4 regions of the Paenibacillus sp. LBL genome follow, and region 4 is predicted to be linked to each of the others. Evidence: predicted binding sites of a transcription regulator. Region 4 holds the regulator's gene; each other region holds the start of a gene.
What was found. The regulator LexA, encoded in region 4, represses DNA repair genes until DNA is damaged. The targets are predictions, from matches to a motif close to CGAACATATGTTCG.

Region 1 (7,773 bases), on a different contig from region 4:
GCCGACAAACGGCTTGGACCCACAGGGGATCCGGGAGCTGCGCGATTACTTGCGCAGATTGACGCAGGAGGAAGGGACGACGGTATTCGTATCCAGTCACCTGCTGTCTGAGATGGAGCTTATGTGTGATACCGTTGGTATTATTCGCCATGGCAAGCTGATTGACATCCGGAAACTTCGGACGGCTGAAGGGGAGCGGATGTTTGAGGAAACGGCATTTACTGTGAGTGATGCGGACGCTGCCGAAGGACTGCTCCAGGATTTTCAAGCTAGAGCCCAGGAACATCGAATTATCGTCCGTGGGGACCGGAACATGATTGCCGATATCAATGCGGTTTTGGTCGGAGCCGGCATTCAGGTGTATGCCATACAGCCGGTAACGCGGTCGCTGGAGGATCAATTTTTGGAAATGACGGGAGGGGGATCCGCCGTTGAGTAACTTTACCCGTCTTGTCGCCAATGAGAATATGAAGATTTACTACCGTGTACGGACATGGGTTATGATGTCAATCCTGGTGTTGTTTAATGTGGCGATGCCTGCCATGCTGTACTTTACCAACGCACCGATGGATGTCTGGACCGTGTTTACCTGGACCGAAAGCTTCACCATTTATTTGAGTGCCATATTCTCGGTAATCATCGCTGCGGATCTTGTTGCCGGCGAATTTGCAGGAGGCACAATCAAATTGCTGCTGATCCGCCCGTGGAGCCGAGGCAAAATCCTGATGTCCAAATTCACGTCCCTGGTTCTATTTAATCTGCTCTGTGCGGCAATTACGGCTGTGGTGGGTATCGCTATCTCCATGCTGTTGTTCTCGGGCAACACGGGATTCTCTAGCGGATTTGAGGAATCGGCCATGAACAACTCCCTGCTGCTCCTGCTGACGGATACGATCCAGGTGTTTGTGATCTCGCTGATAGCCTTTATGCTATCTACCGTATTCCGTTCAGGCGGACTGGCGATTGGATTATCGCTGCTGGTTCTGTTCACCAAAGATATATTTGGTTTTATTTTCAATCCGGAACGGTTTCAATGGGCCAAATACTTGCTCTTTCTCCATACCGATCTGAGCGGGTATATCCAGTCTCCTATCGGACCGGGAGGAGTGGGTATCGGCTTCTCCGTTTCCGTTCTGGCTGCCTATTGCCTAGTGTTTATGCTCATCTCTTGGTTAGTCTTTACCAAGAGAGATGTAGCCGCATAGCGGGAACGACAGGATAAGAAAAGAGCTCCTTCTGCCGTGTGATCACATGGTTTTAGAAGGGGCTCTTTGATTGTGCCGGCAGAATGCAGCAGCCGGTCTATATAAAACTGCCGGGTTCGGGCATTCGTCCATATGCGGGGTTAACCTGCTTCCGGACGCTGAAGCGGCAGTGGGGTTTCGGTTGATTCTGAAGGAGCGGTGTTTGCGGCTTGATGTTCCATTACACTCGCGCCATGAAGGAGTCCGCCTTCCATAATGACGAGGGAATTGGCACACACATCTCCATACATTTGTCCGGTAGGCGTAATGGTCAGCTTATTCTCCGCTGTTACATCCCCGTAGATCTTGCCAGCCACAATGACCTCCCGGGCCGAGATGCTGGAGCGCGCAACAGCGTTCTCCCCGATGGTAACGCAGCCCTGACTCTCGATGGAGCCGTTAAAGCGTCCGTCGATCCGTAAATTATCCTCGCATTGCAGAACACCCTCAACTTCGCTCCCTGGTCCAATCAGCGTATCAGTCCGGTGGGATGGTCGCTTGTTCTTCTTCTTCATACTACATTCCTCCTATTAATGAATAATAAATGGATGGGACTTATTGCAGGTAAGGTATCGGGTCAACCGTCTGATTGTTTTTGACAACCTGAAAATGAAGATGAGGCCCTGTGCTTCTTCCCGAGGAACCCAGCTTGCCAATGGTTTCTCCTTGATTAACATGATCGCCTACCGATACATCCAGACTGTCCAGGTGCATGTACCAGGTTTCCAGGCCATTGGGATGTTTCACAATGATATAAAGGCCACGGGCTCCGCTGCGTTCGGCAGCAGTTACTTCACCGGCGCCTGCGGCATAAACCGGATCACCGATTTTGCCGGCAATATCGATGCCTGCGTGATAGGCCGAGCGCCCGGTGAAAGGATCGCTACGATAACCGAAGTTTGATGTCAGACGCTTGGACGCTGTCGGCCACAGTGAAGGCGTCCCTTCCCGTTTTTCCTGGGTTTCTTGCGCCTGGTCCAGCGTGCGTGGAATATGACGTTCCATGCTGGCTATCAATTGCTGAATTTCCACAAAATCATCTTGGGTCTCTTGGGCGAGGCTCAGCATTTCATTCTCATGAACGGCAATGAATTCCCCGCCGACATGTTGGTCGTTATCATCCGGAATGGAGGAGGTCTGTCCGGACAAGCTGCCGTGCTTCTGAATGAACTGCTGAAGTTCCTGTTCCAGCTGCTGCACGCGTTCCATCTGGACCTTCGTTTGCTCTGCTTCGCCCGATAGCTGAATGATGGCTTTATTGAGGCGTTCGATGGCTTCATCCTTGTCTGTGACCGTTACTTCCATCTTGATGGCTTCCAGGCTTTTCAGGGTTAACTGCTTCTCCAGCCCCATGATCGTTTGGGCTGATTGGATCTGCAAGGAAACAATCAATCCGGCGATTGACAAAATAGCGGCCGCAGGCACCGCTATCATCAGAGGTCTGGACAGCTGGATCTGTCTGACTGAATGCTGGGCATCCCGAAGCACCAGCAGGGTTAAGCGTTGTTTACGGTGTGCGGTTTTCATGGCATCTCCCTTCCCTACATAATGAATGGATCTTAATGGCTATCCGCTAGACTTGGCCAGCCCCTTATCTAGTATGTATTCTATTCTTTCGAAAACTATGTCAAAAATGATGAGATAAGAGAACTTATTCACTATGGTGCCAGATTGGGTAATTGAATAAATACATAAGGAATTGGTCAATGATGTAGTGTAGTTATTTTGCAGGTCTCGCATTCCAGTGCATTGTCATTTCTATTCAATAACCACTATTATTCATCGTGAGGAGGCTGCCGATATGGTGTGGCTTCTGCTTGCACTAATCACCTTTATTTTGCAGATGGCCGCGGTGCTGCTGCTTGAGTTCCGAAACCCGTCCAAGGCTGTGGCATGGCTGTTTATTTTATTTTGCCTCCCCTTGATCGGCTTCGTACTCTATTTCTTTGTGGCGCAGGATTATCAGAAGCGGTTGAAGATTCGTAAGCGGGGCTCCAGGCTATTCCAGGAAATCAGAGGGCATCTGTGGGATCGAGCCGCCGTTGTTAAGCGTAAAGAGGATATGAATAATCCCGGATTTCATCACAATGACCGTTTGTTTAATCTGCTCAATCACCTGTCGGAGAGTCCCATCACAGGCTGTAATCAGAGCCGGGTGCTGACGGATGGGGAAGAGACATACGATGCGATGCTGAATGCTATGGAACAGGCCAAGGAACACATTCATGTGGAGTTCTATATCTTTCGCCACGACCGGATCGGTACCCGGTTTCAGGATGTAATGATTCGCAAGGCAAAAGAAGGCGTTAAGGTACGTCTGGTTTGCGACGGATTGGGAAGTTATAAGCTTAAGAGAACGTTCATTCAACGGTTCAAAGAATCGGGGGTGGAGTTCTATTTCTTTCTGCCTGCCATGGTTTCGATGTTCAGCCGCAGAATCAATTACCGGAATCACCGCAAAATCGTTGTTGTGGATGGAACGGTCGGGTTTCTTGGCGGGATCAACGTCGGGGATGACTATCTGGGCGAGTACCCGAAAATGGGCTTTTGGCGGGATACGCATCTGGAGGTCAAAGGGGACGCGGTCTATTTTCTGCAAAATGTATTTCTGCACGATTGGAAGCTTGCCTCCGGCGAGCGCATTTCTGATTTTGGCCTGTATCCGGAGCATGAATGCACCGGAAATGAGCAAGTCCAGATCCTGAGCAGTGGACCGGATATGAACTGGAATGCCATCCAGGAGATGTGTTTTGGGGCGATTTCTGTAGCCAAAGAACGGATATGGATCACAACCCCGTATTTCATTCCCGATGAGGGGATATATGAAGCGCTGAAGACGGCTGCGGTGAGCGGCGTTGATGTACGGATCATTATTCCGGATCGTGCCGATTCCCGTCTGGTCAAGATGGCAAGCTTGTCTTACGTGGAAGAGCTGCTGGCAGCGGGAGTTACCTTCTATGAGTATGAAAAAGGCTTTATTCATGCCAAGGTATTGATCGTAGACGAGCTTCTGGGCTCGGTAGGTACGGCAAATATGGATATGCGGAGTTTCTTCTGTAATTTTGAGCTGACTGCCGTGCTGTTTGATCAGCAGCCCATAGAGCGCTTGGTATCGGACTTCAGGGAGGACCTGAGACAGAGCCGCCCTATTGATGCGGAGGCATTTCGGCAGCGGGGAAGATGGCAGAAAGCAGCGGAAATATTATGCCGCATGCTGTCGCCACTTCTATAACTGTAATATATTACATCGAATGTCATATTTAATAGAAAGCAAGTAAAAAGGAGGAAGAACTTTGAAATTTGGATGTCCAGCTTTTATTTATATGATAGAATATTTATATAAGTTCCACTTATAAATATATATTAACTTAGTTTCCATAAGTTGAACGGGGGAGATTTATGTCAATTGATGTGAAGATTCTTGCACAAGTGAAAGCGGAGCAGCAGAAGCCGGAGAATCCCAAAGCAGGCTCAGCAACTTTGAAGATTCTCCGCCGTCTGGTGTTCTTAACTTTCGGTGCGGTATTGATGGCAATAGGGCTCGAAATATTTCTGGTGCCGAACAAGATTATTGACGGAGGAATTACCGGGGTATCCATTATGGTTTCTCATATCACAGAAATTCCGCTGGGGATATTCTTGACCTTGTTCAACCTTCCGTTTTTGTTTATAGGATATAAACAGATCGGAAAAACGTTTGCTCTATCCACGCTATACGCCGTATTGGTCATGTCCATTGGCACTTATTTCCTTCATCCAGTCGACCCGCTTACGATCGATCCGCTGCTTGCTGCCGTGTTCGGTGGCGTTCTCCTCGGTATTGGGGTTGGCTTAGTTATCCGATCCGGAGGCTCCCTGGATGGAACGGAAATCGTGGCTATCCTGATCAACAAGAAGTCACCGTTCTCTGTCGGTGAAATCGTGATGTTCATCAACGTGTTTATTCTGGGCAGTGCAGGTTTTGTTTTCGGATGGGATCATGCCATGTATTCACTCATTGCTTATTACCTGGCGTTTAAACTGATTGATATTACGATTGAAGGTATTGATCAATCCAAATCGGTTTGGATTATCAGTGACAAGCATAAGGAGATTGGTGATGCATTGACCCAGCGATTGGGACGTGGCGTTACCTATCTGGATGGAGAGGGTGCTTACTCGGGCGATAGCAAGAAGGTCATTTTTGTTGTAATTACCCGTCTGGAGGAAGCGAAGCTGAAATCCATTGTGGAAGACTGGGACTCCCAAGCCTTTGTTGCTATCGGCAACATCCATGATGTGAAGGGCGGTCGCTTTAAGAAGAAGGCAATCCATTAATATGGTACCGATATATAGGTTTCACCCGTGTTGTTTAACAGCGGGTGGAACTTTTTTTATTTAGCGAGTATGAGAATTCAGTTAACGTTTTTTTATTGACGATGTGAACTGGAGTTTTATTTGTAAATCCAGTAAGTTCCACTTATAATAGGAACATATGTTTGATAAAATTAAGGATATACCCAACCTTTATCATGGCAGTATCCGAGGGGAGGAAGAGGAATGGCTCATACGCAATACGAACGCATAACCACTAAACAAACATTAAACAGGGTGAAAGAAGAGAGGATGCCCTTCGATTGGTCCATTAATCCGTATCGTGGTTGCGGACATGGGTGCAGTTTTTGTTATGCCCGTGCTTTTCAATCGTTTATCGGCAAGGGGGCAGAGGACGAATTCCAGCATCATATCTTTATGAAGGCAAATGCGGCCGAAGCACTGGAGAAGCAGCTATTGAGCGCGGCGAGGAAGTTTGATCATGATATTGAAGCGATGCGCATATCCATTGGACAGGTTACGATCGGTACGGCAACGGACCCGTATCAGCCGATCGAGGGCAAAGAGGGAATCACGCGGGAATGCTTGAAGCTGCTCGCCAAATACCGTATCTCTACCAGCATTACAACGCGCTCTCCACTCGTGCTGAGGGACATGGACATTTTGACCCGGATGGAGAATGTGTCGGTCAACATCAGTTTGAATACGCTGAACGGGGACATCATCCGGAAGCTGGAGCCTGCATCACCGCACCCAGGGGGCAGGCTTGAAGCGATGCGCGCTTTATCGGCAGCCGGCATAACGACAGGACTGTTTGTTGCACCCGTGCTGCCTTTTCTGACGGATGATGAATCAGAGTTGAAGGAGCTTTTGTCCCAGTCGAAGGAGAGGGGCATTTCTTTTGCCATGATCTCATTGCTGAGGCTGTCTCGCGATGTGAAGAAATGGTATATCGAGACGCTTAAACACCAGTTCCCCGATGTGGTTCAGTCTTATCGCGAATTATATAGGCAAGGCGCCTATGCAGAAGAACACTACGTTCATGCTTTTAAGTCGATGGCGGCCCGACTGCTCAGCGAATATGATCTGAGCGGTCAGAGCAAGCGGGAGCCTGCTGCCATCACGGGTGCGAATGGGACGAATTCCGGCTTTTCTCAACCATTCGAAATATCGGACGAAGGGGGTCATAATCTTCATCTGCCACAGCCAGACATGGCTAGATCTCCAAAGCCGAAAAAGCTGCCCCAACCGGCTGTGCCAGTTTCCCGGGAGGAACTGATGCCGGATATTGAGCAGCTAGCCTTTCCTTTTTGACGCGTTCTTTCCTTGGGATGTCAGGTGACGGATGACATTTTCGATCGGTTGCGGAGGCAATGCTTGCAGCAGATCCCCCTTTTCTTGCAGACGCTCTACAATGTTCAGCAGGTGGAATTCTGTAGGCGAAACATCCCGATGGACCTCTTCCCAGGTCAGCGGGGTAGAGACGGTCGCAAGCTTGCGCGCCCGAGGTGTATAAGGAGCAGCAAGGGTTCTTCCGCTATAGTGCTGTAGATAATCGAAATAGATTTTATCCCCGCGATTTTTCTTAAGCCGCTCGATGGTGAACAGCTTAGGGAATTTCTCCGTCACATATTGGCCTACGAATTGACCGACTGCGCGAAGCTCATCAAAAGTTACGCCTGCCGGAATCGGGACGATGATCTGAACCCCGGTTGCGCCGGAGGTTTTTGGCACAGAGTTCAGCCCCAAGGAGTTCAGCACATTGCCAACGATTGCAGTTGCCTCCATGATCCGGGGTTCCTCTGGCAGGGTCGGATCCAGATCAATCATCCATTCGCAGGGCTGATCGCTGCCTGCCAAATGCAGCGACGGATGAAACTCAAGTGCAGCCAGATTCCCGAGCCAGAGCAGCTCGGGCAATCCATTCAGCAGCACATAATTAATGTTCTCATGCACATAGGTGTGCACAAAAGGAGGCAGCGGCTCCGGCGCATTTTTCTGATAGAACGATTCGCCTTGCACCCCATGCGGGTATCGGATGGTAGTCAGCAGCCTTCCCTGGCAATATCGAAGCAGGAAAGGCGATATCGCTGCGAGTTTTTGCAGATACATGGCCTTGGTAATGCCGACCTCCGGCCACAGCGGTTTGTCCGGATTGGTAATTTGAATCTCCTGACCTTCAATGTTCAAGGTTCCTTTGACGGTACGGGCCATG
Region 2 (7,773 bases), on a different contig from region 4:
CACCGCTTCACCCTTCTTGATATCTCCAAGCTTATAGGCATTGCCTCCAACAACAAGCACCACCTCGGTCAAATCGTTAATGGTTTCATTGGTGACCTTCCCGTTTAATGCTCCTTTGGCATCGAGCTTTAGATCCATGGCCAGACGCCCCATCTCCTCCGTTCCCTGGCGGTCGGCCCATACCTTGGCTAGCGACCACTGAGACATATCGCGAAGCTCAAGCGTTGTGGATTCCTGTTCCACCCGGACAAAGCTCTTGCTCTCGCCCATTCCCCCGAATGTATTCCGGGCACCTCCCGTCTTCAAATACGTATTCGCTGGAAACTCCAACGCATAATTCCCGCTTCGAGGTGTGAAAAAAGCCGAGGCTGTGGATTTAACCGCATCTCCCTGACCGTTCAGCTCAATCAAGTTTATGGTATGTGCGAGTTCCCTCGTCTTGTCGGATGAGCCAGCGACATAAACCGAAACGCTTGCAATGACGGCGATGATCGGAATCAGGAACCACGCCCATTCCCGTTTATCCGCCTTCTTCAAAATAAAGTAGAGAATCGGTGCCACCACAACCGCATAAATAATGAGCATCCACAACAACAGCGTGAAGGACGGCATCTTCAGGGAAGGGAAATATTCCAGCACATAATTCAGATTATCCATAAGCGAGTTGTAGATCATACCATTTTGCGAACCTGTCATCGGAAGATTGCTCCGCAATACCGATGCCCAGGCATCCGGATGGCCTGCCCAAGAACTTACCGGCTCCATAGCCAGATCATAGGCAGCGTATTGAACACTTCCTTGGCCGTAGGCATGCGAGGCAAACAAAGGCTGGCCGTCTGCTTCAATCCCGATTTTGGCGCCTTCCACCACCTTCGCTGTGGAGATGGTAAAGTCCCCATCCAGCTTCAGCGGCTTCCCTCCAAGCTTCTCGAGTTCGGATAGTGACTGAACAGAGGCCGTTCCATTCGCAACAACCGGTGCGATATCGGCAAACGGTGCTGCTGTTTTGGCGTAACCCGCTCCTCCTGCCAGGACCAGCGTGCCGCCGCCGTTAACCCAACCCGTTATCGCTTTGCGCTGAGGTTCTGATAACGTATCGGATGCAAAATTGTTAATAACGATCACGTCCAGCCCGCTAAGCAGCATCGGATCCGTTGGTATGCTGGCCGCCTTAAGCGGAAATACGTTCAAGCTGTTGCCTTTACCATTAAGAACGTTCATGAAATTCATTGTATCCGGATCATCGGATAATACAGCAATGATTGCACCTTGATACGGGGAGGCCTGGAGATAACTTTTCCCTGTTGCAAATGTCGTCGGCTTTCCCTTGGAATAAGAGCCTTCATAGAACAGGATCTGATTATTATCTTTATTAAGCATCGTCCCCGGAATGCCAATGACTACTTCCTTCGGCGTATCCTTTGGCAGATCCACCTGCTGCACATAGGAAGTTTGATACCTATTGCCATTATTGTCCTGAATTTGCACAACCACGTCACCGGAAATATCCCGGTCACTTGTTAAGGTCAGCTTGACAGGACTCCATTTTTGATTTTTGATCTTGCCTTGGTAACCCATTTCGGATTGAATTCCAATCTTCGCTCCGTCGGCGTAGACCTTTCCTGCCGGAATTGACAAGGATAACGTTGCCATAATCAGCAGTGCCACTATCGGCAGCAGAATCCACGTTTTTTTTGTATAAAACGACAACTGATGATTCCCCTCTCCACATATAAATTGCTTTCTCATGATAAATTACACCTATAAATCAGAAGACTTATGTAATGGTTCTCTTGGCAGTTCAACTATATTGACGAGTCGAAATTATAAAAAGTTTGACGTTTCTCTCCATAAAAGGATACACAGGGCCGATTTTTGCGGGCTTCGGCTGGAGCTTGGGCTTATTTTCCAAAATAAAAATTAAATAAAAATCCCGCTCCAAGAAGAAGGAGCGGGATCAAGAGCTAATCCATTGCAGCGTTAAAGTGTCAGGCTGCTCCATTGTACTTTCTATGATGAATCGTCGGGATTGTAGTTGCTGCTGATGCAATTTAGGGTGTAAACTCTCTTATTCACCTATCGATACTTACACGCCAGGTTGATACACTTTAATTGAATACAACCGTTTTATTGTTATGCACCAGAATCCGATCCTCGACATGCCATTTGACGGCTCTTGCAAGCACCACGCGTTCAATGGTACGGCCAATGCGCTTCAGCTCGTTGACATCATCCCGGTGACTTACACGCTGCACGTCCTGCTCAATAATCGGTCCGCCATCAAGCTCCTCGGTTACATAGTGGGCGGTTGCTCCGATGATTTTCACGCCGCGATTATAGGCCTGTGCATAAGGCTTGCCACCGACAAAAGCCGGCAGGAAGGAATGGTGAATATTGATAATCCGGTTCCGGTAATGTTCGATAAAGGTTGGCGAAATAATCTGCATGTACCGCGCCAGAATGATAACGTCGATATCATCGCCGATTACATCCAGTTGACGTTTCTCCGCTTCGGGCTTTGTATCTGCCGTAACCGGAATATGGTGATACGGGATACCGAATGATTCCACATATTCTTTCATATCCAGGTGATTGCTTACCACCAGCGCAATATCTGCATCCAGGTCGCCTGCCTGCCATTGCCACAACAACTCTACAAGGCAGTGATCCTCTTTGGATACAAAAATCGCCAGCCGTTTCTTACGGGCTGCATGGTAGATATTCCATTCCATACGGAATTGGTCCGCAACTTCCAGGAACGATTCCTCCAGTTGAGGAAGCTTGGTGTTCAGATCCTCCAGATCAAATTCAACCCGCATAAAAAACATACCGCCTGCAGGATCCATCGTATACTGGTCAGACTGAACGATGTTCGCACCATGCTGATACAGAAACTGGGAGACCGCTGCCACGATTCCTGGTCCATCCGGACAGGAGATGAGCATGCGGGCACGATTAGGGTACTGGCCTGCCACAGACGGCAGATCCTTCTTGATGTGAATTTCCATGAGACTCGGTGATCCTCCTCTACATCTACAATTAGCGTGAATTGGCCTCCCAAGAAAACCAACCGCAGCAAGCGGAAGTTTTCTTGAGAATGCCTTAGTCATCTTTACTTTAATGAATGCCTCTTCTATTGAAGCTTATGAAGTCAGAGAAGTCCCGGATAACCAGGCGATGATGCGCTGATTGATCTGCTCCTCCGCAAGTTCAGGCAATAATCCAGCTGCCATGACCATATCATACAGACGCTCCATCGGTTCGCGTGGATCTGCTTTTTTGGCTTTGGCATCATTCTTCAGAAGTGTCCACGTATCCAGCACGAACGAACGGGAGTCGATTCCTTCCTTAGCAAAGAAGGCTCGCAGCTCTTCCACTTGCTGAACAAAGGATTGCCCGAAACGTCCTTCCACATCTCCACGCAAAAGCGCGATTTCAATTTCGTACATCGGACGCTGCGTCTTCGGATCTTTACCGATCCACGGCGTCTCCAGAATGAACGGTCTGCCTTGAAGTTTCTCGTGATGAACCACGCTCTGAATGGCTTCATACCCGATCCAACCGGTTCCGATCGGTGTATGGCGGTCTTTACCCGCTCCACGCGGGTTCTTGCTGTCGTTTACGTGCACGACCGTTAACCGGTCGAGTCCGATCAGCTTATCGAACTGCTCCAGTACGTTGTCCAGATCATTCACGATGTCATAACCTGCATCATGAATATGGCAAGTGTCGAGGCAAATCGCCAATCGGTCATTGTACTTCACCTTATCAATAATGGAAGCAATTTCTTCAAAGCTGCGTCCCATTTCGGTGCCTTTGCCGGCCATCGTCTCCAGAGCGATCTTCACTTCGGTCTCATCCGTACCGCCCAGAACTTCATTGAGTCCTTCCGCAATACGGTCAATGCCGTATTCGGCATCCTTATCTGTATATGCACCAGGATGGAGAACGATATTCTTCACGCCAACCGCATGTGTCCGGCGAATCTCCTCCTGCAGGAAACTCACGGCAAGCTCAAACGTATTGGGCTTGTACGATCCGAGGTTGATAATGTATGGCGCATGGACCACAATCTCATCAATCCCGCTTGCTTGCATAGCGGCCTTGCCTTCTTCAATAAACATGGAATCGATCGGCTTGCGGCGCGTATTTTGCGGTGCGCCGGTATATATCATGAACGAGCTTGAGCCATATGATGTGGCCTCAGCCGTCGCAGTCAGCAATCCCTTGTCCGAAAACGACACGTGGGAACCAATTTTCAACATGCTGCATCCCCCTTTTTTAACACACAATTACACCTATTTTAGCTTGTATATCGAAATAAATCTAGAAGGGGTGGAAACGGAAGGACGTTCTTGGAAGGAATCCAATAATGTCGGGGGTTCTCGTCACTTCAAGTTGGAAACCGAAGGAATGCGAGGTAAGGCCTTGGAACGTGTTTTTGTGGGTGGATTGTGGGGAAATATAAAAAGAGCCCTTCGTCTCTAGTAGACGTTTGGGCTCTTCATGCTTCTTTACGCGAATGTAATAAGGTCATAATCACAATTCAAGACGCTCGCGATCCTTAGAGCAATTGATACAGGTGTATCACTGGGGTTCTGTTCGTATTGTCCGAGCTGATCACTACTAATACCAATTGAATTCGCCACCGACTCAATAGTTAATCCTCTTGACTCTCTTAATTCTTTTAACCCTATCGGCTCGTCCTGCCTGTATTTACTCCCCTTATTCATGCGACTCCGCCTCCGTATTTTCTCGTTGTACTTACACCTCAAGAGATAACATGGTAAAATTTATCCTTGAATCACCTTCCTTCGAAAGGAGCAAGCAAATTGAAACGCGTCTCCAGAGGGAGATGCTTACTTCCTGATCTACTCATTGCTAGGGGAATGTCACAGAATGACTACGCCGTTAAATCCGGAAGACACCCTAGAATGATTTCACATTTCTGCCGAAACGAAAGAACGATGTCTCCTGAGGATATGTATGTCGCCTCGAAAATACTTAAGTGCAGTATGGAAAATCTGTATGAGTGGATAGAAGAGTAAGTAGCGGGAATACCGCACCCTCTTGAGATGTCCAGAGCAATTCGCTCTATTTTGTTAAATTGTACCTCTATTTCCTCTATCACTCAATTGGTAAAATATTACTTTCGCAAGCTAAATAGAAATCCTCTCGTTTTTCGACGACAATCCACCCAGCATCCTTCAAAGACAAATTGCTTCTCTCCGCATAGTATTTCTTCACACCCTTATCCGTTAACAAGCGAACATAACACGGTGACTTCATTTCAGCTTCATGTCTTGCAATCACATTCTTAACATCTTTATTATTTGTAACCGCTTCACATATGAATGAGTAAGTTTCCATGTCGTGTCACCTCTGAGTAGTATTGGAAACATCATACAACGAACGTCAGTTCCTATCAAGTCTTGTTTTCGTAACTGCGCACATGTATGATGGAACGTATGTTCCGTTATGTATAGGAGGGTATATACATGAGCTTCCCAGAATCTATTTCGTCTGATGATCGCATGTGTGTTAAAAAGTACATATTGTTACTGTTGGTTATAGCAGCTTACGAACGCGATTGCCGTTATATGGAGGTTAATCTTAAAACACCGGGACCATATGTTGATACAATAAAATTAGCTGTAGACCGAGCGTGGGGCGACCTAAAGGATATTAAAAGACACTTCCGCTCGAAAGGCCTTAAAGTATACGAGCAAACCAATACCCAAAATGGGATACAGGCGAAGTTTATGTGTAGGGGATACAGATCAGAAATGGAACTGCGCTGGGAGTTTATAACGGCAGAGGCATCTGTATTGATGCGTAAATACCTTGGGTTAAATATAAGCCATTATGAGGATAGAACTGGGCCAGAAGAGTTATGGAATAAATATTAAAGTTCGTAGAAAATCTATAAATAGTCAAAAAGCAATAGAAATATTTTCCTATATCTGATAGACTGGGTTCGTGTTCATATATTAACCAAAGGGGTGCTTTTGTAGTAATGGAAGCTATAAGTATTATAGGGTTTCTATCTTTTGTTGTTTTTCTAATCATGTCAATAGTCTCGCTTTTCAAAAAGAATGGGAAAGAAAAAAGGAATTTGCTAATTTCCGTAACCTGCTTTGTTGTATTTCTGATCGGTGCATTTAACACGGATATGGGGACATCCCCTACAAATAAACCAGTCACTGCTTCTGAGGATTCAACCGATCCATCTAAAACCGCCGGTAATGATGAACAAAAAGAGAACAGCGAATCAAGTGAGAATGAAAAAAGTAATGAACCTACTGAGGAAGAATGGCAGGAAAGTTATAGAAAAATTATGATGAATGAAGCAAGAACTTATATACAACTAACAGTTCGTGGAACAATATCAAAGGATCGATATAATTCTTCAGTGGGTGTACTAAATCAGCAGTTAAACAAACTCAAAGGCGATGACAAAGCAAAATACGACGAACTCGTAAAGGCTGTAGAAAAGGATGATTTAAAGACCGCCAAAGACAAATACACAGCCTTGGGCGGGGAAGATTTCGAAGATCTTCATAAAGACCCGAAACCGAAGGAAGTCGAGAAACCCGAAGAGGCAAAGACAGAAGATGTACCTAGAGAACATAAATCAGCATTGAAAAAAGCCGAACAGTATGCGGAAGTTATGAGTATGTCAAAGGCTGGTATCTATGATCAATTAACTTCTGAATACGGAGAGAATTTCCCTAAAGAAGCCGCTCAATATGCTATCGATAACATTGTATTCGATTGGAAAGAAAATGCATTAAAAAAAGCGAAACAGTATGCAGAATCTATGAATATGTCAGATGACGCTATTTACGATCAATTGATTTCGGAATACGGTGAAAAATTCACTAAGGAAGAAGCGCAATACGCGATAGATAATTTAGAATAAGATAAAAATGACCCTATCAGCACATAGCCGATAGGGTTTTTTAATATGTCCAATAATCAAAAGTGCTTCTTGCTTTTTTTGCTGGTGGAGGTTCGTTATCGTCTTTTAACACGATAATACCGGTGGTTGTTGTTTTGTCCGGCCACTGAATATATCCGTGGTCCTCTAAATACTGCAGAGACAAAAGAATGTCCTTTTTACTCCGGCCTGTCTTTGCCTCTAATAGCCGGAAGACGGGCATTTGCCCTTGTTTATGTGACGGGTAATTTAGAAGTATTCGATGGAGCTTTCTTTCAGCATCAGGTAGCATTCCATTCATCCCCCTTATGCGAATGTATGTTTGTATTATATCAGGCCAGAAAGCAAAAAAGAACCCCGCATGCCGCCACCTCGGGGTCCCTGTAGCTCATAATTTTATTCCTTAGTTTCAAGTGTAGCCGTTTTAGAATTCTGGTCCCATCCAATCTTTGCACCGATCGCCTCGCCTACATCCCGCAGGGGAACAAAGGTTACGCCATTTTCAAGCTTACCGTCTTTGATTTTCTTTCCGTTCACGATGACATTTACCTTTTCGCTATCTTGTTTCACGTTGTCAGCCCCCTTTCTTGATAGTCCTTGTTTAAGTTCATCCATCCGGAAATATTGACCTGGGCAGGCTGTTGACGCAAGTTCTCCATGGCCGACTACCTTTGCCGAGGGACATTTCCCCAATAGCCAAGCATTTAAAGCGATCCCTGAAGCAATCTGCGCATCGGTCATCTGCTGTTGAGTAAAATCGCCTTGGTATCCAACATGAAGCGAATCATGATTGTGACCTTCTACGCCTGCCCCATAATGGAATCCACGGCCTT
Region 3 (7,773 bases), 350 kb from region 4:
ACTACAAACGCTACCGCAAAGGATCCGGCCGCGAAGACTTCATTGACCAGCACTGGTCCGATCCCGTCGATACCGAGGATCTGAAACAGCGTCTTACGCCGATACAATACGAAGTAACTCAGAATAATGCGACCGAACCTCCGTTCCACAACGAATTCTGGGACCACCACGGAGAAGGAATCTATGTAGACATCGTGTCGGGCGAGCCGCTCTTCAGTTCTACGGACAAGTATGATGCCGGCTGCGGATGGCCAAGTTTCACCCGTCCGATTCGCGAATATAACATCAAGGAAAAAATGGATCTCACCCATATGATGGTCCGCACCGAGGTGAGAAGCAAAAAAGGCGACTCACACCTCGGTCATGTATTCGACGACGGCCCTGGACCCAATGGACTTCGTTACTGCATCAATTCAGCGGCACTGCGTTTTGTTCCGAAGCAAGACATGTTGCAGGAAGGCTACGGCGAATATTTGCAGCTGTTTGAATAAACAGGAACATCCAAAGTACATTGTCCAATCAACGGACAATGTACTTTTTTTATGGAGTTAGAGTGTTTATTCATTTTTATAGGACAGGGTAATAATACAGTACATACTGAATCCAATGAAATGGAGGGATCGCAATATGCCTTGGAGCAAAAATGATTATCCGCCATCGATGAAAAATCTGGAGCCCCGTGTGAGGAATAAAGCGGTGGAAATAGCCAATGCCTTACTGGAGGAAGACTACGATGAAGGTCGGGCCATCGCAATCGCCACCGCCAAAGCGCAGGAGTGGGACGAAAATCACCCCAAAGAGGGGAAGTAACATCCATCCCTGACCGCATACTAAAGAAGCTCACCCTGATGCGGGTGAGCTTCTCTTAATGGGACCGTATTATGAACGGCCGCTAACGGTATGCTGTGCTGCCTTCGGAGTAACCGGAGTGCTTGGGGCACGGACCGCCTTCCGAAAAGGTTTCTTTTCCGTTTTCTCGGTACCGTACGTAACTGTGATCGTGATCACTTGTCCGGCAATCGATACGGCTAATATGGTGTATAAAGTCTCAACCAATGGCATGTAGAATAGCGATAATAGCAGTACTACGGCATCCATCAGGAAAAACACCGTCCCTACCTTAAGCCCGCTCCACTCGCTGAAGAGCACGGAGATCACATCGTCTCCACCTGTTGCCCCACCGAATCGGAGCACAATACCGGCTCCAAAGCCTGTTAATAAACCAGACAGCAGCGCGGCTGCCAGTAAATTATGGCCCAAATCAATCACGAGCGTAGAATACCGCTCTATTAATGCGTAAAACACAGTGAACATACTCGCTGCAACAACCGTATTGAAAATAAACTTCCGGCCTTTGATAAACAAGGCAACCAGCAGCACCGGTATGTCCATCAGGATCATACTTAATGCCGGCGGAATATCGAGTGCATATTTGCCAAGCAGCGCAAGGCCAACAAAGCCGCCTTCGGTTAAATGATTGTGAAAATTAATGTGATAATACGTAAAAGCCATTAAAAACGTTCCGAACAACATCGCCAACATGGTGATAATTGTGTTTTGTCTTTTCCTCATACAGGATCCCTCTTGTCGTAGTAGATTGGTCAGACATAGGCCAATCTCTACACTGAGGAAACCTGGAGGAGCTCATCCTTCGAACCATAGTTCCCATCCTTTCGTGAGAGACCGTCCTTGTCTTCAGACGTCCGACTTCGCTCTACGAAGGAAGCTATGTGTATGAGAGATCATAACGTTTCCAAATCGTCCTTTGGGGATTCGTCCTTCGGGGACACATGGTATCCTGATCCTTTCTTTCTCGTTATAGTTAACTGCTAACATTATTATAACACAGATTGCAGGCTAGCTAAACAGCCATCGGTACTCATTGGAATTTACTGGATGAACACTTGTGTGATGCGGTACATCATCACCCCCAGGAAGATACGCTCTGCCTTACCATGGATTACATGAACATCAACATAATTGCACACTCAAGTTGAATATCCATCCACTCTATTCATGATATGTACGCCTATATCGTGAACATACCAAAAATTATACATTGCGCGAAGCATAATCCTCGAATACGATGTGTATATTAGAACATATGTTCTTATACGTATTTCATTTATGAGGAAGTGTTACTTATGAAGCCTTCAACTCCTCCACTGCCCTCTGAAGAAGACGAAGCATTGATCAGAGACTATCTCCTGTACAACCTGCTCCAATCGCTTCTTAAGCGGGACATTCAAATCCTGAAGACCCTTAGTCTCAAAATGGCAGACCTCTACATTTTAAATTTGCAATACATGCAAAAAGGGAATTCTGATCATGCCTGGTCGGTTCAGCAGCAGATGAGGCAGCGCGGTATCCGGATTCAGAACCAGAGCCGTACCGCAGAAGATGGGGTGCAGGTGCTGTATCTATGCCGCGGATATGAACGCAGGCTGCTCAGCGACTGGGCCTCTCTCAAGGAAGCAATAAAGGAACAGCTTGTTTCGTATCTTGGCACGGATTTGGCGGCATACTAGCTCCAACTACGTACAAGACAGGAGCTTTCATGAAGAATATTTTCCATATTTATTCTACTGATTTAAATAGAATCGTTCGAAACTGGGCTGCAGCCGTCATCATCACCGGGTTGGCCATTCTCCCTTCACTATATGCCTGGTTTAATATTGAGGCCTCCTGGGATCCCTACGGCCAGACTTCGGGGCTGTCCATCGCTGTCGCCAACTTGGATAAAGGAACCACCCTGCGCGGCGAACCGATCAATCTGGGAAAAGAAATCGTGGAGTCTCTCCATCAAAATGAAAAGCTGGGCTGGCGGTTTACGGAGGATAGCGAGAACGCCATTCAGGGGGTAAGGCGCGGTAATGATTACGCGGCCATTGTCATTCCGGAGGACTTCTCTGCCCGTATCGGCACGGTGCTTAGCAACGAGCCTGTCAAAGCCCAGATCCTCTACTATACGAACGAGAAGATTAACGCGATTGCCCCCAAAGTCACGGCACAGGGCGCATCCGGCGTTGTCGAGGAAATCAGCAAAAACTTCATCAAAACCGCCAACGGTACCATCTTCGAGATTTTTAATACGCTCGGGATTGAAATCGAGAACCAACTCCCTGCGATTAATAAAGTGCGAAACCTTCTGTTCCGGCTTGAAAAAAGCTTTCCTGAGCTCAATGAAGCGGTAACCACAGCTCAGGAGGATATTAAGCTGGCCAACCAGCTCGTTCAGCAAGCCCATACCGCCCTCCCCCGCCTGGAAGGAATCGCTACCGAGGGCAAGGAAATGGCGGGCGCACTGGCGGACTTCGCCAATCAGGCTGCCGGTGCCTCGAAGTCTCTGGAGCCTGCCTTGCGTCAAGATTTGGAGGTATTGGGTGCAGCTACTGGTGCCCTCTCTCAGGCGCTGGACGCTTTAGGGCAAGCCGACATGGATCCGAAGGAGCTTGCCGACCGCCTGAACGCTGCCCAGGCTCGCGCCGAGACAGCTGCTGAAGCTGCAGCTCGGCTGAGCCAATTGTTTAAGCGGCTGGGCTCCGTCTCCCCCGCAGCAGCTTCAGGTGCCGCCAGGCTTGAGGAAATTGCGGCAAGATGGAAATCTGCGCAATCCGTGCTCCAGACCCTAACACAAGCGGTGGAACGGGGCGAGGAAGCACCCGCCGATTCCGTTGCTAAGCTGAAAAAACTTGCCGATGACATTACAGATCTGACCAACACACTGTTAAGCCGCTACGATAGCGAGATCGGTCCAGCCATAAGCAAAGCCTTCAGCAAGGGCTCCGATACCGCCAAGCGTGTCCAGAATGAGCTGACACAGGCGCTGACCAGCGTGCCCGACATCCAGCGCCTGTTAAAGGATGCCCAGAGGGGGCTCACAGTGGGGGGAGAAGAGGTGCAGCTTGCCCAGAGCCGCCTGCCGGAGGCCGAGCTTCGCATTACAACGCTGGCCAACCGGCTCCGGGAGATGGAAGCTGAGGGCGATATTCAGGAAGTCATCGATCTGCTTCAGAACAATTTTGAGCTCGAAAGCCAATTTTTTGCCGAGCCTGTCACACTGGAAGAGAATCGGCTGTACCCGATTCCGAACTACGGCTCCGCGATGTCTCCCTTCTTCACGACCTTATCGTTGTGGGTGGGTGCCTTGCTGCTTGTGTCCCTGCTCTCCGTTGATATTCATGATGAGGAGAGAAGCTTTCGCAGCATCGAGGTCTACTTCGGGCGCTACTTAACCTTTCTGACCCTCGCTCTGTTCCAGGCGCTGTTTGTCACCCTCGGCGACCTCTACCTGCTCCGGACCTATGTGGTGAATCCCGGCTGGTTCATCCTGTTTGCGCTGCTGATCAGCTCCATCTTCATGCTGATTGTATACACTCTGGTGTCGGTATTCGGCAATGTCGGAAAAGCAATGGCCATCGTGCTGCTTGTGCTGCAGCTGGCGGGTGCGGGCGGCACCTTCCCGATTCAGATGACACCGCCATTCTTCCAGGCGCTGCACCCGTACCTGCCCTTTACCTATGCCATTAGTATGATGCGGGAAGCCGTTGGCGGCATCCTGTGGGACATCGTGATCCGGGATGCCTTGCTCATGCTCATCTTCGCTGCCATCGCACTGGTCATCGGAATCGTGCTCAAGAAGCCAATCAACCGCGCCAGCAGCGGACTGGTCCGCAAAGCAAAAGCCTCGAAACTGATTCATTAAATCGGCATGCAAATAACCCTAATGAAAAGGACATCCCCACCGGCTTCTTATCACCAGGGGATGTCCTATGTGCTGTCGTTCCATTATCACTTTTTGGTATCCGATATTTCGTTCAATTGCTGCAGTGTATCCTCTCCCACGTCCCCCAGCCGCCAGATCGCAATCTTCGCGATGCCGGATGCCCGCGCCGTTTCAATCCAGCCCGCGACGGTCGTCCCATCCGCATACCACACGGTATGATCAGCGCCGAGGTCGTCGGTATATTCAAAATACAAGGCCCCGCTCGCTGGGTCTCTCTGCGGCTCGTCTGGAATTGAGTTCGCCAGCTCGATCGCCCGCTGCTCCGTCAGCGATGTGACTTTGCCACCCTCCGCCCAGTCAAACCCGCCAAGAGACAGAGCCAAACCATGCTCGCCGGGGATCTGCTGCAGTTTCTCTGCGAGCTCCCGGATCATGGCATGATCCGCCTTCGGTCCAGGTCCGCTGTGACCACCGTGCAAATTATAGGCCATCAGGACATAATCCGGCCCCTTCGGCAGGTCAAGCGATGCCACGCGGACGCCCGGCTCCAGTACAATTCGAAGAGACAGATCTTCTGTCCGGAGGCGCTCATACAATTCACTGTACAGAGCGGACAGATTATCCCAGTCTTCCTTACGGACCTTCTCGTAGTCCAGTTCCACACCGGTAAAGCCATGCCGGGTCACCTCAGCCACGATGTCCCCGATATGCCGGCTGCGGCTTTCCGGTGTAGCCACGATCCGGGATACAAGATCTGCATCTTTCTGCACCGTCGATCCATCCGTATTGAAACGGTCGTTCACGATGGTCAGAACCCTGCGAATCTGTCCGTCTTCCCGGGCAGCCTCCATGACCTTAGGGAGAGCCTCCAAATAATCCGGTGTAATGTGGAGTTCGTCTTGATGATTGAAGTAAACCGCAAACAGATGGATTTCTTCAAGCCCTCCGGCAAGCAGCTTCAAATCCGTTATCCCCGTCTTCCACTGCCAGTCCGTAATCCAGGCGGACAACCTGACCCCTGTCTGGGGCGGCTGTAGTACCCGTTCCTTCTCTTTGCCTTGTGGCCACCAGATGATGACAGCAGCGCACATGGTCACCAAAACTGTTGTTGCTGCCCATTTCACCGTTCGATACCTCATTCGTTGATCACACCCTACGCCACCCTAATTTTAAAAAGTCTCCACGGCCCAGTTGACAGCCCGGTTCACGGTTCTCTGCACGCTTGTTACCATACCGGTAAATCCAGTCGGCTTATTGGTAAACAGCAGCTTCTGATCCCTGTCCGAAGACTTCGACAGGATCCTGACGTCTTCAAAAATGGCATCGTAGATGTCATCCTTCTCATTCTGCTCATGAAATTGCGATTCGAACGCTACGCCACCGGCACCAATCGAAGCATGCACTGGCTGCTGGTCCAGAATCAGCTGCTGATCAACGCTCAAGGACAGTGAATTGCCATCCACCGAGATCTCCAGCACCCGGCTTCCGCCGATGTTCACAGGATAATCGTTCTCGTCATCACGGGCGCCGGACTGCGTTTGTTCCTTCGTATACACCGACGCCTTGTCGAACTGCAGATCCTCTTCCCCCCATCCTACCTTCGGCAAGGAGTACGTGAACAGTGTCTCAGGAGGCTGCCCCGCAATCTTCTGTTCCACCGCCACGTTATTATTCTCCAGCAGAAGGCGCAGATAAGAACCCTTCATCCGGTCGTAACGAACATAGACGGATTGGCGTCCCACCACATTACCGAGCGCTTTTGCCGAGACGGTAACGTCAGACGCTTCACTTCCCTTCAAATATACGCCACCTGCCTGGGAGGGCGGAGACGTAACCACCATGCGGTTATCCTGGAATTCGGCCGCTCCGCCAAGCAGCTCCCACTTGTCGGCCTGCCGCTTGTCCCCCCGAACAAACTGCATGGGCTGCCCTTGATCCTTGCGCAGCTTCATGACAAGGTGATTGGTGGACCAGTAAGGCGCAGGCTGAACCCGAGTCAGATTATAAAGATCGCTGTCCTTCGTGTTAAAGGCGTTGCCCTCCCGGTTGAAATTCATGCCGAACAGCTGTTGAATCTGATCCGTATTCGCGTTCGCAACAAGCTGATTCATCCCGCTGCCAAGCGCATTGGCGTGCATAATCATGTAAGTGCCGGGAACATAGCCGAGCGCCTCCGTGTAGACCTTATTCATCACCTCATAATCTGCACGGACCCGTTCTTCCATCTCTACGCGATTCTCCAGCGGAATCATATTCTCATCGCGGATGAAATCCATCAGATAGTGGTTGTAATACTCCACGCTGGCTTTGCTGGTCAGCTCGCTCTCGTCTTTAACACCGATATAGCGGCCTTCCTTGTCAAAAATATTAATATACGTCAGTCGGTTGCCGTTGGTCCCCAGCTCCCAAAAACCCGTGCGGGTCATCTTCAGCATATCCTTCGGCTGCAGAAACTTCCGTTCGCTGTTGCCCATTTTGTTCGCGTAAGACAAAAAGGTTGCCTTATAATTGTATTTCTCCAGCAGCGGCTGCGCGAACAGGGCAGAATCGTTCCGCCCGTCTTCAAAGGACAGGTACAGCGCTTTATCCGGCAGCTTCTTGCCTTCGGCGTAATAATCGATAATATCCTGCTGCGATATCGTGACGTAGCCCTGGTCATGCAAAGCCTTCAGCTGGGCATCCAGCTGGCTTTTGGACACCAGCTTGGACGTTCCGGTACGACCAACTCCAAAATAGGACAAAGCGATAAAACCCTGTTCCTGACGCCAGGCCGATTTATCCGGCTCCTTATAGGCTCTGAAATCGAAAATCGCGTTCGCCAGCATAATCGCAACTACGCCCAAAATCAGAATCTGTGCCGTAACCTTTATGATTTTCCCGCGATTCTTTCGCCGAACATTAAGGGCAGTATTTTGTTTCTTCCCCATTTGTCATCCTCACTTCAACCGCTTTGACACATCAGAACGGTAATCCGAATTTTTTGCCTTTGCGCTTGCGGGCTTCCTTCTTCAGTCTGGCTTCAATATCCTGCGGCGTTTCCCTGGTCC
Region 4 (7,773 bases):
GTTGAATTCCGTTTTATATCACGAATACCTGGTGAGAATGAAGGATGCCAGATCCATTTTAAGTTTTTTGAAGCGGATCATTTAATCTATGATTTGAATTTTGGTTGGACCAACCTGACGATTCGAAATTATATTAGAGTTACGACGGAATTTCCTCTTGAAAGGCTTAATTCATTTAGTCTTAATGGTTTATTTATGTCTTTTGAAAAACATTTATATCAATTGGATTGGAAAGAAACAGATACGGCAGGAAGTTATCAATTGGGTTTTTACGGATCTGAGCAGGATTTTAATCTTACTGCTGATATAGAATCCGTAAGAAGATTTGGTTCTGAATTTAAATTGGATTGGGACCAGGCTCCTTTAACGAGTGAGTAACATAATCTTTAGAAACCAGCTAACATTAACCGGGAATGAAGGGGATCTACTCCATGTGGGGGAAGATGCCTTTTTTATTTATCAAAATTAGGGAACTTTTACTCGCTTCAATGACTCTAATTAGATGAGGTGAATCGGTTGGAGCTTGAATACGTAACACAAATGTCGAAGATGGATACACAAACCTTGAATGAAATGATGAACCAGTATGGAAATGATATATGGAATTACGCCTATTTTTTGACCAAGCAACATGCTCTTGCTGATGACATTGCCCAAGAGGTTTTTATTAAGGCCTATTATGGAATACATACGTTTCGTGGGCAGTCGACGTTAAAGACATGGCTGCTTACGATTACAAGACATACGGCGTTCCGGCACAAACAGGCTTTTTTCTTGCGGAAAGTGACCTTGCAGGACAAGCCGCGTCTGGATGACCAGAGCCGGTCAGCTGAAGCGGAATATATGGAAAGTCAGTATACGGATGAGATATGGAGGATGATTATGAGTCTGCCAAGAAAGTTCAGGGAGGTGCTGGTTCTAGATCTTTACTACGAAATGCCGATCACTCAGATAGCGGAGCTTCTAAACGTAGCGACTGGTACGGTTAAATCCAGGCTGTATCGGGCGAGAAAAAAAGTGCAGAACATGTTAAAGGAGAATTCTGGTTATGAATGAGGAAAAGCCTGATTGGTACGAGCGAGCGCAACAAGGTCCTTTTCAAAATGAACCATTTACCGCCGAGATGAAAAATAAGGTACAGGTGTCACTGACCCAAGGTAGCCATAGATCAAAGCGTCGTCCATATTTACGTGTTGGTATGACTGGCGTGCTATTGTTTGTCACTCTACTGCTATTGATTCAGTTTCCTTGGGGGGAACGTACGGTACAACAGCATACGGCAGGGGGGGGACCATCCCCATCTGTGACGGAGACGATTCGCGCAGAAGGTACAACGGATGAAGGAACGTTACAGGTAGTTGCCATCGATAAGGAAGAGATAACGGAATTAGGAGCTCCCAGCTGTTTCGGACTCGAAACGGATCTGTCGTTTAAAGGGGATTACAAAGTGAAGTACGCGGCAGAGGGGACCTCGGAGGATGTGGTTGTCCTTGAGGATCTCACCTTCATACAACCAACTTCCGCTGCTCTTCAGATGATTCGATTGCCTTTTCAGGAAGCGGATGTGTTCATACTCGCCCCGCAATATAAGGACTGTCACGGAATACAAATCTATGCATTTGCGGTGGAGCATGGGAGTGGTAAGGCGGTGCAGCTGCAATTTGAGGAGGAGTTTTCTAGAGCCAGCACGTCCTATTACAGACCGGGCACTACACCTACGGTGAAAGATAATAAGCTTGTTCTGAAGTCCACGGAGGGTCCAGGCGGGGAAGGCTCGCCTGAATATAATATGGCTGAGAGAATGTATCAATTAGATCTTAGGCAAAATGCCATGGCGATGGTCTTGCGCAAGGACCGGAAATCTTAAGGATTAAATAACGTAGCACAAGAGGTTACCATCCAACTAAGGGAAGGTAACCTCTTGTTCATTGATATATGAAGTTAGTGTACATCCCTAAAGAGACCGATGACTTTGCCGAGAATGGTTACATGATTCAGGCGCAGGGGCTCGTAAGTAGGATTCTCCGGCTGCAAGCGAACGTGGTCCTTCTCTTTGTAGAAGGTCTTTACGGTTGCTTCGTCTTCCTCTGTCATCGCTACTACAATGTCCCCGTTGTCTGCAGTTTGCTGCTGGCGAACAATGACATAGTCACCGCTATGTATGCCAGCTTCAATCATGCTGTCACCAACAACAGATAACATGAATACCTTATCGTCGCCTACATAATGCTGAGGGAGGGGGAAGTAATCCTCGATGTTCTCCATGGCGGTAATAGGTACGCCTGCAGTGACTTTACCGACAACAGGCACTCTGGCAATGGTGTGGGTAAACAGATTAGCGCTATCGGATTCTTCTTGGCCAAGCAGTTCGATCGCTCTTGGCTTCGTAGGGTCACGGCGGATCAAACCTTTCTTCTCCAATCGGTCTAGATGCCCATGGACCGTTGAACTGGAAGCTAGTCCTACAGCCTCGCCGATTTCCCGGACAGAAGGCGGGTAACCCTTGCTACGAACTTCGTTGCGGATAAACTCTAAGATCGCCAGCTGGCGGCTGGATATTTTCGACATGCCGTATCAACCCCATTTAGTAACGTTTGGGAAAATTATAACATAGAACTTCCGTTCGTACAAACATAAGTTCTAAAAAAAGATAGAACAAATGTTCTTTTGGGTATTGTATCAAACAAATGTTCGTGTTATTATGAATTCATAAGAGAACACTTGTTTGGGAGATGATGATTCCATGTTGAAATACAGTACATACCGTAGTATTTATGAGAACGTTCCTGTGCGAACGGAGAAGTCTTCGGTGACTTGGGTCTATCAATTGAAATCCAGAATGACTTCCATCCCCTTAATTAAACTTCTATTCATTCTGCTGATTGTTGCATCCTTTTGGACGGGGGCCTATTCCGTTTTTGCCGGGGGAATGGAGAAGCCGACAGGTGAGAAGTTGGTCATTGTTCAATCCGGCGATAGTTTATGGCGTATCGCTTCCCTTCATAAACCAGCTGATATGGATACGCGCGTATATATTGATAGTATTAGAAGAACGAACGGTTTGAAGGGTCCTGACATACAGGCAGGAGAGGTGTTATCATTACCGGTGTGGTAAGTAATGAGCAATCCATTCTAACGCGTATTGTGTATTTCTAATTACTAATACTCTATTGTTAATGATGGGGAGAACCCATTCATACTGATCATACATTCATATTTATTCTTAATGAGAGTTTGCAAGGGTGCGGTTTCCTTGACAAGCTCTTTTTCACATGTTTAAGTTATAAATGATATTGGAATTGGAGGAGAAGGCATGGATATTGATACTTTGGTGGAACGCATTAATGTATTAGCAAGAAAACAGAAGAGTGAAGGGTTGACCGAAGAAGAGCAGAAGGAACGGGCTGAGCTTCGGGAAATATACCTTAACAATATTCGTAGTAACTTTAGACAACAGCTTGAATCGATTGAATGGGTAGATGAAAATGAAGAAAAAGGCGGCCCACGATTAAAGCAGTAGTCTATGAAAACTGTCTCATGATCTGATCAGAGGATTAATGGGCAGATAGAAGGATAGAATTATAACATTTGGGATGCCGGTTCATTTGTAGAGAATTGAACACGGTTTCCCAAATTTATATGGTTTAAATCATATTGAAATTGAGTCCAGGGGGAACCATATGTCACGATCATGGGAAAGAAAAGTCAACAAGAATATGTCACAACTCAACAAGCAGCGTAAGAAGCAAGGGCTGTCCTCGTACCAAGGTTCCACCATCTCCGATAAGAGTGATGTGTTTAAAGGACGTAAATACGTTCTGCCGTTAGTGCTCGTTGCGCTTGCCGGGCTGTACGCCCTTCTGGGCACTGCAACGTCTGGGGCAACAGGAGGAAGCAATGATGTGTTGAACTGGGTGGGTGTCAGTTTGTATATTCTATTGGCGCTTATGATTTTCTTGCGTAAGCCTTATTTGAAGATAGAGCGTGCCTCTGTATCCACGATGAAATTCAACCGGGAACGCCGTTTGGCTGTATCTGACATCGAGAAAATCAAAATTGCTTCGGGTTCCGTGGTTATCCAGGGCAAAGGGAAAGCGGGCAATTGGGTGTTCTCACGCATGATGAATCTTTATGATACCAAAGCGATGGGCGAGAGGCTGGAGGAGTTTGCCAAAACTCATCAAATTCCAGTGGAGCATGACTAATCGACAGAGCAGATAACAGTCAATATGGGGAGTGGGAGAGAAATGCCGATAGCTGCAGTGTTATTTGATTTGGATGATACGTTATTGTGGGACGAACGAAGTGTGGAAGAGGCTTTCGAAGTGACAAGCCAAGCGGGGGCAGCGGAAACCGGCGTCAATGCAGCTGAACTGCTGTCTGCGGTCAGGGAGGAAGCAAGAGCGTTATATGAATCGTATGATACGTTTGCTTTTACTAAAATGATCGGAATTAATCCGTTTGAAGGCTTGTGGGCGAATTTTACGGCTGGAGCACAGCCGGAATTCAGGAAACTTCAGGAACTTGCACCCGTTTACCGCAAAGAGTCGTGGCGCCGGGGACTTATTCGCGTGGGTGTGGATAATGAGTCGTTGGCTGAGAAGCTGGCTGAACGATTTGCTTCAGAACGTCGAACAAGACCCTATGTATATGAAGAGACCTTTGAAATTCTGAAGGAATTGCAGGGCAACGTGAAATTACTGCTTCTTACGAACGGAAGTCCTGATCTGCAACAGGAGAAGCTGGATGGCGTCCCGGAGCTGGTCCCATATTTCGATCATATTATCATTTCCGGCGATTTCGGCAAGGGTAAGCCAGATGTCTCCATATTCAAGCATGCACTTGATCTGTTAGGTGTGGAGGCCGATCAAGCTGTTATGGTCGGGGATAAACTGACAACGGATATTAAGGGCGGCAATGCGGCTGGGCTCCATACCGTATGGATCAATCGGGTCGATCGTCCCCATGATCCGGGTATACAGCCGAAGTTTGAAATCAAGCATTTATCCGAACTGCACGGCATTTTGAGGAATTTGTAAATTACAAGTATATTAATATCCATCGATACGTTATCGTACATAGAAACAGTCCTGAAGCAGATTATGCGATCCGGGGCTGTTTTTTTGTTGGTCCTGTCGCCTGAGGTTTGTTGTGATTACCGCCTGTGATAAACGTCACACAATTGTAAGCTGTATGAGATAGAAAAAAAAGGTTAATACGATATAATGGATAGTAAGCTTACGCAGATTGGCATTGACCATTACGTGGATGAACCATACATAGCATTATATCGTAAAGAGGTGTTAGGCATGACTACGAAAAAGGTGGCTTTGTTTGCAGCGATGGTACTTATGGCTGTTGCGCTTGCTGCATGCAGTGACAGCCAAGCGGAATACAGCGATGATGTGATGGCAGAGCCTATCATTGTAGAACTGACGTTGACGCCGGAGAGCATTCAGGCTGGTGAGAAGGTATTAATTCAAGCAAAGGTGACACAAGCAGGCAATCCGGTGGAAGATGCGAATGATGTGGAATTTGAAGTAACACTCGAAGGTGGAGGCGTACAGGCGAAGGTGCCGGTTAAGCACGATCAGGATGGGGTATACCAAATGGAAAAAACCTTCCCCGATGCCGGAACGTATCGTATCGTTTCGCACGTCACTGCAAGAGGACAGCACTCGATGCCGTTGAAGGAACTCACGGTAACGGAGTAATGGAGTAATGCAACACAATAAAATAAGGCAGCGCAGGATCCGTGAATCGGATGGTTGCGCTGCCTTATTTTATTTTCCTATTCAATCAACCATTGCAGTTTTATTGGAACTGGGGATCCGCTACCGGTGTAGCTACCCATCCGTTCTCTTCAATGAAGAGACGAACTGCGATGATCTGTTTGTTCTCCATCAATGTGAAGAAGTGAGGCGTGTTTTCCGGAACGGAAATGACATCGCCGGGCTCAAGCTCAACATTAAAGTATCCTACATCGTCAGAACCTTTAATAATGAAGATCCCTTTACCGCCGACTATCGCACGGATTTCGTCTTCCGAGTGCGTGTGAACCTCTTCGAATTTCTTCAGCAGGTCCTCTATATTGGGCGTTGACTCGGAAAGTGTGATGACATCCCAAATTTTGTAGCCGCGTCTTGCAGCCAGGTCGCGAATCTCTACATCAAAGATGTCCAAAATGCGCTTCTTATCGTCATCACTAAGCTTGAAATTTTCTTGAAGCGCTGCCGGGAGTTTTTCCATATTCCAGTGCTCGTAAACAACCTCTTGGTTATTCAGGAATTCCCGAACATTTTCTTCCCCGGTAATACGTTCGTTCGTATTGCGAATTACAATCTCTGCCATAGCTCTAACCCTCTTTCTCCCGTTGGATTAATATGTATTATAGCCCCCCTCACCGCGTTTGTCATCTGCAAATGTTGATTTGCCCGAGTAACAACGCATATTTCAGCTTTTCTATTGAAAAATATTCTGATACACTAAGATTTAACGTTTTCCGGGGAGGTTTATGAGTTGAACAAGCCTAGCTTACAAGAAGTACTTAAGGAACGAATATTAATTCTTGATGGTGCCATGGGCACCATGATACAGCAAGAGGACCTCTCGGCAGAAGATTTTGGCGGCCCGGAGCTGGACGGTTGTAATGAAATGCTGGTCATTCATCGGCCGGATGTCATTCAGAAAATACATGAACAATACCTTGAAGCAGGTGCAGACCTGATTGAAACGAATACATTTGGCTCAACCTCCGTTGTCCTTGCTGAATATGATGTTCCGGAGCTTGCCAGGGAACTCAACCTGAAAGCAGCGCATTTGGCGCGTGCTGCGGTTGAAAAATATTCTACCCCGGACAGTCCTCGCTATGTGGTGGGGGCAATGGGGCCGACAACCAAGACGCTCTCCGTCACCGGCGGTGTGACTTTTGCCGAGTTGATTGAGAGTTACGAGGAGCAGGCCGTGGCTTTGATTGAAGGAGGGGTTGATGCGCTGCTGCTCGAAACTTCACAGGATACGTTGAACGTTAAAGCGGGGAGCATTGGCATTCGCCAGGCGTTTGAGAAGACGGGTGTTACCCTTCCTATTATGATTTCCGGTACCATCGAACCGATGGGAACCACGCTTGCCGGTCAGAATATTGAAGCATTCTACATTTCATTGGAACATTTAAATCCGGTATCCATCGGGCTTAACTGCGCTACAGGCCCGGAATTCATGCGCGACCATATCCGGTCTTTGTCTGAAATGTCAAGAAGTGCGATCAGTTGTTATCCTAACGCTGGTCTGCCTGACGAGAACGGTCAGTATCATGAATCCCCTGAGTCGTTGGCCCAGAAGATGGGTGCTTTTGCAGAAAAGGGATGGCTCAATATTGCCGGCGGTTGCTGCGGGACAACTCCTGATCATATTCGTGCGCTAAAGAATACGATGGACACCTTCCTGCCACGTCCGCTGGATGGTACGCATTTACCGGCATTGTCCGGCATCGAGCCTGTCTATATTGAGCAGGAAAACCGCCCATATATGGTGGGTGAACGTACGAATGTACTGGGTTCGCGCAAGTTTAAGCGTCTAATTGTTGAAGGCAAATACGAAGAGGCATCCGAGATTGCCCGTGCACAAGTGAAGAACGGTGCTCATATTATTGACGTTTGTGTGCAGGACCCTGATCGTGAAGAAAGTGAAGACATGGTCAAATTCCTGGAGCTCGTGGTGAAAAAGGTTAAGGTACCACTGATGGTGGATACAACCGATCCGGCTGTCATTGAC

Region 1: M2277_RS20570 (SPL family radical SAM protein) is a predicted target of LexA. The motif match lies at 5,712-5,725, and genes of this name have one in related genera.
Region 2: M2277_RS25965 (YhjD family protein) is a predicted target of LexA. The motif match lies at 5,410-5,423, and genes of this name have one in related genera.
Region 3: M2277_RS11530 (YhjD family protein) is a predicted target of LexA. The motif match lies at 2,098-2,111, and genes of this name have one in related genera.

Annotation. Positions count from the first base shown of each region.
Region 1 is NZ_JARXYU010000010.1:161,523-169,295, forward strand. Features, by position in the region: gene M2277_RS20540 (ABC transporter ATP-binding protein) at 1-439, shown strand, start outside; gene M2277_RS20545 (ABC transporter permease) at 432-1,205, shown strand; gene M2277_RS20550 (bactofilin family protein) at 1,346-1,759, opposite strand; gene M2277_RS20555 (M23 family metallopeptidase) at 1,800-2,771, opposite strand; gene cls (cardiolipin synthase) at 3,046-4,476, shown strand; gene M2277_RS20565 (YitT family protein) at 4,644-5,561, shown strand; gene M2277_RS20570 (SPL family radical SAM protein) at 5,784-6,872, shown strand; gene ligD (non-homologous end-joining DNA ligase) at 6,855-7,772, opposite strand.
Region 2 is NZ_JARXYU010000017.1:94,157-101,929, forward strand. Features, by position in the region: gene M2277_RS25940 (DUF7408 domain-containing protein) at 1-1,749, opposite strand, end outside; gene purU (formyltetrahydrofolate deformylase) at 2,109-3,008, opposite strand; gene M2277_RS25950 (deoxyribonuclease IV) at 3,144-4,265, opposite strand; gene M2277_RS31795 (helix-turn-helix domain-containing protein) at 4,515-4,733, opposite strand; gene M2277_RS25955 (helix-turn-helix domain-containing protein) at 4,833-5,048, shown strand; gene M2277_RS25960 (hypothetical protein) at 5,128-5,370, opposite strand; gene M2277_RS25965 (YhjD family protein) at 5,499-5,909, shown strand; partial or broken gene M2277_RS25970 (Ltp family lipoprotein) at 6,587-6,922, shown strand; gene M2277_RS25975 (hypothetical protein) at 6,963-7,232, opposite strand; gene M2277_RS25980 (N-acetylmuramoyl-L-alanine amidase) at 7,337-7,773, opposite strand, start outside.
Region 3 is NZ_JARXYU010000004.1:86,795-94,567, reverse strand. Features, by position in the region: gene msrA (peptide-methionine (S)-S-oxide reductase MsrA) at 1-491, shown strand, start outside; gene M2277_RS11540 (DUF2188 domain-containing protein) at 628-810, shown strand; gene M2277_RS11535 (YitT family protein) at 880-1,572, opposite strand; gene M2277_RS11530 (YhjD family protein) at 2,145-2,528, shown strand; gene M2277_RS11525 (YhgE/Pip domain-containing protein) at 2,558-4,705, shown strand; gene M2277_RS11520 (glycosyl hydrolase family 18 protein) at 4,792-5,865, opposite strand; gene M2277_RS11515 (polysaccharide deacetylase family protein) at 5,896-7,653, opposite strand; gene M2277_RS11510 (glycosyltransferase family 2 protein) at 7,685-7,773, opposite strand, start outside.
Region 4 is NZ_JARXYU010000004.1:438,464-446,236, forward strand. Features, by position in the region: gene M2277_RS13250 (hypothetical protein) at 1-378, shown strand, start outside; gene M2277_RS13255 (RNA polymerase sigma factor) at 517-1,056, shown strand; gene M2277_RS13260 (hypothetical protein) at 1,049-1,867, shown strand; gene lexA (transcriptional repressor LexA) at 1,942-2,568, opposite strand; gene M2277_RS13270 (LysM peptidoglycan-binding domain-containing protein) at 2,744-3,115, shown strand; gene M2277_RS13275 (DUF896 domain-containing protein) at 3,314-3,520, shown strand; gene M2277_RS13280 (hypothetical protein) at 3,681-4,205, shown strand; gene M2277_RS13285 (HAD family hydrolase) at 4,248-5,039, shown strand; gene M2277_RS13290 (FixH family protein) at 5,310-5,714, shown strand; gene M2277_RS13295 (cupin domain-containing protein) at 5,815-6,351, opposite strand; gene metH (methionine synthase) at 6,520-7,773, shown strand, end outside.